4 regions of the Citrobacter sp. Marseille-Q6884 genome follow, and region 4 is predicted to be linked to each of the others. Evidence: predicted binding sites of a transcription regulator. Region 4 holds the regulator's gene; each other region holds the start of a gene.

Region 1 (2,209 bases), 1.2 Mb from region 4:
GAGATCTACGAACAGCCGAACGCGATTAAAAACACCCTGACTGGGCGTATCAGCCACGGTGAAGTGGATTTAAGCGAACTGGGCCCGAATGCCAATGAGATGTTGTCTCAGGTTGAGCATATTCAGATTATCGCCTGTGGTACCTCGTACAACTCCGGTATGGTGTCTCGCTACTGGTTTGAATCACTGGCCGGTATTCCGTGTGATGTAGAAATCGCCTCCGAATTCCGCTATCGCAAATCAGCCGTGCGTCGTAACAGCCTGATGATCACGCTTTCCCAGTCTGGGGAAACCGCGGATACCCTGGCCGGCCTGCGCTTGTCTAAAGAGCTGGGTTATCTGGGATCGCTCGCTATCTGTAACGTTCCAGGGTCCTCTCTGGTTCGTGAATCTGACCTGGCGATGATGACCAATGCCGGAACGGAAATCGGCGTCGCCTCCACGAAAGCATTTACCACTCAGTTGACGGTTCTGCTGATGCTGGTGGCGAAATTGTCTCGTCTGAAAGGTCTGGACGCGTCTATTGAACATGACATCGTTCACGGTCTGCAGGCGCTGCCGAGCCGTATTGAACAGATGTTGTCTCAGGACAAACGTATCGCGGCGTTGGCGGAAGATTTCTCTGACAAACACCATGCGCTGTTCCTTGGCCGTGGCGATCAGTACCCGATTGCGCTGGAAGGCGCGTTGAAACTGAAAGAGATCTCCTACATTCACGCAGAAGCCTATGCGGCAGGTGAACTGAAGCACGGTCCGCTGGCGCTGATTGATGCCGATATGCCGGTTATCGTGGTGGCACCAAACAACGAACTGCTGGAAAAACTGAAGTCCAATATCGAAGAAGTACGCGCCCGTGGCGGTCAGCTGTATGTCTTCGCCGATCAGGATGCCGGATTTACCAGCAACGAAAACATGCACATCATCGAGATGCCGCATGTGGAAGAGGTGATTGCACCGATCTTCTATACCGTTCCGCTGCAATTACTGGCTTACCACGTGGCGCTGATTAAAGGCACCGATGTGGATCAGCCGCGTAACCTGGCGAAATCGGTTACCGTAGAGTAAGTTAATTTACCCCGAAAATGCCCTGCTAAAAGCGGGGCATTTTTTTATCGCTGTTCTGTTTTTAATCAAAAACCCCGCCATTTTTATGTGACAAACCGTCATCTTCAGCTACTGTTTTCAGTGTCATAAAAAGAAAATTTTCACGAAATGTTATTGTCATAAAACTGATTAACATTTTGTTTTTATGGTATTTTTTATTATTTCTTCGTCATTATTTTTGACTGTCATAAAACTGTCATATTTCGTACATTTAACTGTCACCTGTTTATCTTATTTTGCTCATCGTAGCCACTTAACAATGATTTACGAAAATCGTGCAGGAGACATTATGAAAGTTATGCGTACCACTGTCGCAACTGTTGTCGCCGCGACCTTATCGATGAGTGCTTTCTCTGTATTCGCAGCAGCAAGCCTGACAGGTGCAGGTGCAACTTTCCCTGCGCCGGTGTATGCCAAATGGGCGGATACCTATCAGAAAGAGACCGGTAGTAAAGTTAACTACCAGGGTATCGGCTCCTCCGGTGGTGTAAAACAAATTACGGCAAATACCGTAGATTTCGGCGCATCAGATGCTCCGTTGTCTGATGAAAAACTGGCGCAGGAAGGCCTGTTCCAGTTCCCGACCGTGATCGGCGGTGTGGTGCTAGCTGTGAATATTCCTGGCCTGAAATCCGGTGAGCTGGTGCTTGACGGTAAAACGCTGGGTGACATCTATCTCGGCAAAATCAAAAAGTGGGATGATGAAGCCATCGTCAAACTTAACCCAGGTCTGAAGCTGCCTTCTCAGAATATCGCTGTTGTCCGCCGTGCTGATGGTTCCGGTACTTCCTTCGTCTTCACCAGCTTCCTGGCGAAAGTGAACGAAGAGTGGAAATCTAAAATTGGCGCGGGCTCTACCGTGAACTGGCCAACCGGTCTGGGCGGTAAAGGTAACGATGGTATCGCTGCGTTCGTACAGCGTTTGCCGGGTTCCATCGGCTACGTTGAATACGCTTACGCTAAACAGAACAACCTGGCGTATACCAAGCTGATTTCTGCTGACGGCAAACCGGTTAGCCCAACGGAAGAAAGCTTTGCCAATGCGGCCAAAGGCGCTGACTGGAGCAAGACTTTCGCCCAGGATCTGACGAACCAGAAAGGTGAT
Region 2 (2,209 bases), on a different contig from region 4:
GCCTTCACGCAGTAAGATATCCACCTCTTCTGCCGTGACGCGGTTGCTGTCGATATCGTCGTAATCGATATGCTGTGAGGTTGTACCGATCAGTGAGATGGTGTCGCCGGGCACCAGAATATCGGCGTCAGACGGCTTACGGCAGCGGTTAATGACGTGCTGGTTGATTCGATGATCCATAATCAGCAGTGAGCCTTTGGCCGGGAACATGCGAATGCTCAGATCGGCATACTCTGCAATACGTTGACCCCAGATCCCGGCGGCATTCACGACGACTGGCGCATGCAGGGACTGCATATCGCCCGTCAGGTGGTTACGTACATTCACGCCGCAGACGGTCGTACCTTCACGAATCAGCCCTGTCACTTCATGTGCCGTTAAGATGACGGCGCCATGTTCTCTCGCGTCCAACATATTGGCGGCGGTTAAGCGGAAGGGATCGACGGTACCGTCCGGTACTTTTACTGCGCCAATCAGCTGCGGGTTAACCGACGGTTCGATAATCCGCGCTTGTTGCGGGTCAATCGCTTCTGCCCGAATCCCGGCCTCTTCACAGGCGCGAATAAAGGTGGCCTGGAAGGAGAGTTCATCTTCCGGCAGCGTAATAAACAGACCGTCCGTTGGTTCCACGCAGTGGCGGGCGATTCGTTTCAGAATTTGGTTTTCGCTGATGCATTCGCGGGCAGATTCAGCGTCGGTGACGGCGTAGCGCGCACCGCTGTGCAGCAGGCCGTGGTTGCGTCCCGTAGCGCCCGTAGCGATATCGTGGCGTTCTACTAAGATGACGCGCAATCCGCGTAGGGCACAGTCGCGTGCGATCCCGGCACCTGTTGCTCCACCACCAATGATAATCACGTCACTTGTTTGCGAGTCGCGAGTTTTCATTGTTTTTCCTCACAGTTCGTTTTTTATCATTTAGCCACATAAAAAACATGGATTGTTTGATTTCGCGCATAATCGCTCATAATTCGAAAATGAAACGTGATTTCGTGCGTCTTTATGAACATTTGTCATAAATCTGTAACAATATGTGCTGTAATTCACATTATTGCGACCAATGTTTCCTTAACATCGCGGCCACACTGGGAGCGGTAGGGTTGTTACGACAAACTGCAGTGTTTCCTTCGAATGAAAGACGGCCACGGAGGCTACAATATGTTGAGTATTTTTAAACCTGCGCCACATAGAGCGCGTTTACCTGCAGCGGAGATCGATCCCACCTATCGTCGATTGCGCTGGCAGATTTTCCTGGGGATATTCTTTGGTTATGCCGCGTACTATCTGGTACGTAAAAACTTTGCTTTAGCAATGCCTTATCTGGTTGAACAGGGTTTCTCTCGTGGCGATCTGGGCTTTGCGTTGTCTGGTATCTCCATTGCTTATGGCTTTTCAAAATTTATCATGGGCTCCGTTTCGGACCGCTCGAATCCGCGCGTTTTCCTGCCTGCGGGTTTGATTCTGGCTGCCGCGGTGATGTTGTTCATGGGCTTTGTGCCATGGGCGACTTCGAGCATTGCGATTATGTTCGTGTTGCTGTTCCTGTGCGGTTGGTTCCAGGGGATGGGGTGGCCACCGTGTGGTCGTACTATGGTGCACTGGTGGTCGCAGAAAGAACGTGGCGGCATCGTTTCCGTCTGGAACTGTGCGCATAACGTCGGTGGCGGCCTGCCTCCGCTGCTGTTCCTGCTGGGGATGGCCTGGTTTAATGACTGGAAAGCGGCGCTTTACATGCCGGCATTTGGTGCCATTGTCGTTGCCCTGTTTGCTTTTGCTCTGATGCGCGATACGCCGCAGTCCTGTGGCCTGCCGCCAATCGAAGAGTACAAGAACGACTATCCGGATGATTACAACGAGAAAGCAGAAGAAGAGCTGACGGCGAAGCAGATCTTCATGCAGTACGTATTACCGAACAAGCTGTTGTGGTACATCGCTATTGCGAACGTGTTTGTCTATTTACTGCGTTACGGCATCCTCGACTGGTCGCCGACCTACCTGAAAGAAGTGAAGCATTTCGCACTGGATAAATCATCCTGGGCTTACTTCCTGTATGAGTATGCGGGTATCCCGGGTACGCTGCTGTGCGGCTGGATGTCGGATAAAGTCTTCCGTGGTAACCGTGGTGCCACCGGTGTGTTCTTTATGACACTGGTGACCATCGCAACCATCGTCTACTGGATGAACCCGGCAGGTAATCCAAACGTCGATATGA
Region 3 (2,209 bases), on a different contig from region 4:
TCAATTAAATAGCCGGCCAGCGGCGCCATGACCATGGTGGCAAGCGGCCATGGCGTCAGCAGCAACCCTGTTTCGACTTCGCTACGTCCTAACACCGTTTGCAGAAAGAACGGCAATGAAACCATGGCCAGCATCTGCGCGCAAAAGGAGCAGATAGAGGTACAAATGGAGAGCGAAAAGAGCGGTATGCGCAGGAGATCGACCGGTAGTAACGGGACAGGCAGTGCAAGTTGGCGGCGGATAAAGAAAAACCCTACTATCAGTAACCCTGCAAGTTCGGCGCCTGTCAGCGTAAGTGATTGTCCTTGTGCAAATCCACTGAGTGCCGTAATCAGCAAGCCAAAGGTAAGCGCGTTCATCACCGCACTGGGCAGATCAAAGCGGGGTTTATTGCTGCGAGGGGTATTGGGTGGCAGAAAACGCATGGCTAATAGCAGCGCGATAATACCCAGCGGGACGTTAATCAGGAATAACCATTTCCACGAGGCAATAGAGAGGATTGCCGCGGCAATGGTGGGGCCCGCCGCTGAGGAAACCGCGACGATAAAGGAGTTAATGCCCATTCCTCGGCCAAGTTGGCGATGGGGATAAATCAGCCGGATCAGCGCCGTGTTGACGCTCATCAGCGCCGCACCGCCAAAGCCCTGAGCGACGCGCGCCAGCGTCAGCATGTGCAGAGAATCTGACAGGGCACAAAATAGCGAAGCCAGCAGAAAAACGACCAGACCACATTTATAAATGCGTCGATAGCCAAACATGTCACCCAAAAAGGAAAGAGATAACAACGAAACCACAATAGCAATTTGGTAGGCGTTCACGATCCAAATTGAACTGGCAGGCGATGCCTGAAGATCGGTAGCAATAGTCGGAAGGGCAACGTTAGCAATTGCGCCATCCAATACGGCCATAGAGATGCCAATAATAATGGTTAAAATTGCCCCATAACGCTGGGGCAATGGCAGACCATCTGCCTGGATTTTTTCCATAGGAAGTCGATATCGTCGGAAATTATGATGAGAATAATGATTTTAGCATTGATATTCAGGTGTTATGTCGCAGATTTGTAACTAAGTAAGCAAAGATGGATTGCGAGCGCCGGTACGTGAAATTATAATAAAAACCGGTTCTGATTTTTATAAAACACTCGTAATGAGGTGATAAATGGCTATCGCAGATCTGGACAAACAACCCGATTCTGTATCTTCCGTGCTGAAGGTTTTTGGCATTCTGCAGGCGCTGGGTGAAGAGCGCGAGATTGGTATTACCGAATTGTCGCAACGCGTCATGATGTCAAAAAGCACCGTTTATCGCTTTTTGCAGACCATGAAAACGCTGGGTTATGTGGCACAAGAAGGGGAATCCGAGAAATACTCTCTGACCCTTAAACTGTTTGAGCTGGGCGCTCGCGCGTTGCAAAACGTTGATTTGATCCGTAGCGCTGATATTCAGATGCGTGAGTTGTCGCGTCTGACAAAAGAAACCGTGCATCTTGGTGCGCTGGATGAAGACAGCATCGTTTACATCCACAAAATTGACTCGATGTACAATTTGCGTATGTATTCTCGTGTCGGTCGTCGTAACCCGCTATACAGCACCGCTATTGGTAAAGTGCTGCTGGCATGGCGTGACCGTGAAGAAGTGAAACAAATTCTGGATGGCGTTGAATACAAACAAAGTACCGATCGTACGATAACCAATACCGATGAATTGCTGGTGCTGCTGGATAAAGTTCGTGAGCAGGGTTATGGCGAAGATAATGAAGAGCAGGAAGAAGGTCTGCGCTGCATTGGCGTACCGGTGTTTGATCGTTTCGGCGTGGTCATCGCAGGGTTGAGTATTTCATTCCCGACGTTGCGTTTCTCAGAAGAACGTTTACACGAGTATGTTGAAATGCTGCATACGGCAGCGCGTAAAATTTCAGAGCAAATGGGTTATAACGACTATCCATTCTGATCTGACAAATAAGCGTCATGTAAAAAAGCCCCAGGTGTTTTTTACCGGGGCTTTTTAATGACTAATAGAAGGGGCGTAGTAACAAATACCTTACCGATTTTTCTGTTCTTATTTTAACCGTTATCGACAACCACGGTGCTTTTCCTTAACAGGGGGCAATCCGACAGGCCAATGATACCACTGTTAGTGTGGACATATTGCGCGGTACTTGTCCCGCGGGCGGTAAGATATTGACATTGCAGACCCAGACCCGCCG
Region 4 (2,209 bases):
GTGGTGTTCAGAAATGCCAGAATATCGCGGGATTCATTGAGTGTGGCGACCGAGTCGTGGTTACCCGCCAGTACGACCAGATGACAGCCAGTTTGTTGCAGATTGACAACAAAGCGGTTGTACAACTCACGGGCGTAGCTCGGCGGTGAGCCGGTATCAAAAATATCACCTGCCACAATGATCGCATCCACCTGGTGGGTTTGTGCCGTTTCCAGCAGCCAGTCGAGAAAGGCCTGATGCTCCGCGGCGCGGCTCTTGCTGTAGAAATTTTGGCCCAGATGCCAGTCAGACGTGTGAAGGATGCGCATATGAATTCCATGGCAAAAAAACAATGGGTGGGATTATATACCCTAAATAATTCAAGTTGCAGGAAGGCGGCAAGCAAGTGAATCCCGATGAGCTTACTCAGGTAAGTGATTCGGGTGAGCGAGCGCTGCCAACGCACATGCGGCTTGAAGTATGACGGGATAACCCTGCATGAGTCGGAATATCTTGTCTCCAGACTGTCATAATTCAGCCGCCTGCAGTAAACCTGGATTATCTTTTCATAAATCTGTCATAAATCTGACGCATAATGACAGCGTATTGATATAAACGGTTTAATTAAAAAAACAGGGCAAATCATGGCGAGACGTATTCTGGTCGTAGAAGATGAAGCTCCAATTCGTGAAATGGTCTGCTTCGTGCTCGAGCAAAACGGTTTTCAACCCGTAGAAGCCGAAGACTATGACAGTGCTGTGAACCAACTCAATGAACCCTGGCCGGATCTCGTCCTGCTTGACTGGATGCTTCCAGGCGGGTCGGGCCTGCAGTTCATTAAACATCTCAAGCGCGAAGCGATGACGCGGGACATTCCCGTGATGATGTTGACCGCAAGAGGGGAAGAAGAGGATCGCGTACGCGGTCTGGAAACCGGCGCGGATGACTATATTACTAAGCCGTTTTCTCCCAAGGAGCTGGTCGCGCGTATTAAAGCTGTGTTGCGTCGTATTTCGCCCATGGCGGTTGAAGAGGTTATTGAGATGCAGGGGCTAAGCCTTGATCCCACCTCGCATCGCGTGATGACCGGCGAAGACCCGCTGGATATGGGACCCACCGAATTCAAACTGCTGCATTTCTTTATGACCCATCCTGAGCGCGTCTACAGCCGCGAGCAATTGCTTAATCATGTCTGGGGCACCAATGTCTATGTAGAAGACCGGACTGTTGATGTGCATATTCGCCGGTTGCGTAAGGCGCTGGAGCACAGCGGGCACGATCGGATGGTCCAGACGGTGCGCGGGACGGGATATCGTTTTTCGACGCGTTTCTGATGGGTAAGAATAAAAGCCTGATGGACCAGGCTATAAAGGGAGTATGACGTTTGCTTGAACGATTGTCATGGAAAAGGCTGGTACTGGAGCTGATACTTTGCTGCATACCGGCTTTTATCCTCAGTGCTTTTTTCGGTTATCTGCCCTGGTTTTTACTGGCGTCGGTAACGGGACTGCTTATCTGGCATTTCTGGAATTTATTGCGTCTATCCTGGTGGCTGTGGGTCGATATGAGTATGACGCCCCCGCCGGGTCGCGGCAGTTGGGAGCCGCTGTTGTACGGCCTGCATCAAATGCAACTGCGTAACAAAAAGCGCCGTCGTGAACTGGGGAATCTGATTAAACGTTTTCGCAGCGGGGCTGAATCACTGCCTGACGCGGTGGTTCTGACCACAGAAGAGGGCGGTATTTTCTGGTGTAACGGGTTGGCGCAGCAGGTATTAGGGCTACGCTGGCCGGATGATAGCGGGCAAAACATTCTTAACCTGCTTCGCTACCCTGAATTCGCTTTGTATTTGAAAACACGCGACTTTAGCCGTCCGCTCAATTTGGTACTCAATACCGGACGGCATCTGGAAATTCGGGTCATGCCGTACACCGATAAGCAATTGCTGATGGTGGCGCGTGATGTCACCCAGATGCACCAACTGGAAGGATCGCGGCGCAACTTTTTCGCTAACGCCAGTCATGAACTGCGCACGCCGCTGACGGTGCTGCAAGGTTATCTGGAAATGATGCAGGAGCACCCCTTAGAAGGCGCGACGCGAGAAAAAGCGCTGCACACCATGCGTGAGCAAACGCAGCGTATGGAAGGCCTGGTGAAGCAACTGCTGACATTGTCGAAAATTGAGGCTGCACCGGCGCTACTGCTGAATGAAAAGGTCGATGTGCCGATG

Evidence for each region. Region 4 encodes PhoB, which activates phosphate uptake and scavenging genes when phosphate is short. Its sites were predicted from a motif close to CTGTCATAAAACTGNCNNAT; they were not measured.
Region 1: a site for PhoB is predicted at 1,287-1,306, ahead of pstS (phosphate ABC transporter substrate-binding protein PstS). Genes of this name have one in related genera too.
Region 2: a site for PhoB is predicted at 1,008-1,027, ahead of glpT (glycerol-3-phosphate transporter). Genes of this name have one in related genera too.
Region 3: a site for PhoB is predicted at 1,051-1,070, ahead of kdgR (DNA-binding transcriptional regulator KdgR). Genes of this name have one in related genera too.

The regions. Positions count from the first base shown of each region.
Region 1 is NZ_CAMDRE010000001.1:1,108,973-1,111,181, reverse strand. Features, by position in the region: gene glmS (glutamine--fructose-6-phosphate transaminase (isomerizing)) at 1-1,065, shown strand, start outside; gene pstS (phosphate ABC transporter substrate-binding protein PstS) at 1,394-2,209, shown strand, end outside.
Region 2 is NZ_CAMDRE010000002.1:460,192-462,400, forward strand. Features, by position in the region: gene glpA (anaerobic glycerol-3-phosphate dehydrogenase subunit A) at 1-885, opposite strand, end outside; gene glpT (glycerol-3-phosphate transporter) at 1,156-2,209, shown strand, end outside.
Region 3 is NZ_CAMDRE010000002.1:930,416-932,624, forward strand. Features, by position in the region: gene N7268_RS19690 (MFS transporter) at 1-986, opposite strand, end outside; gene kdgR (DNA-binding transcriptional regulator KdgR) at 1,162-1,953, shown strand; gene N7268_RS19700 (YobH family protein) at 2,067-2,209, opposite strand, start outside.
Region 4 is NZ_CAMDRE010000001.1:2,285,537-2,287,745, forward strand. Features, by position in the region: gene sbcD (exonuclease subunit SbcD) at 1-308, opposite strand, end outside; gene phoB (phosphate response regulator transcription factor PhoB) at 624-1,313, shown strand; gene phoR (phosphate regulon sensor histidine kinase PhoR) at 1,364-2,209, shown strand, end outside.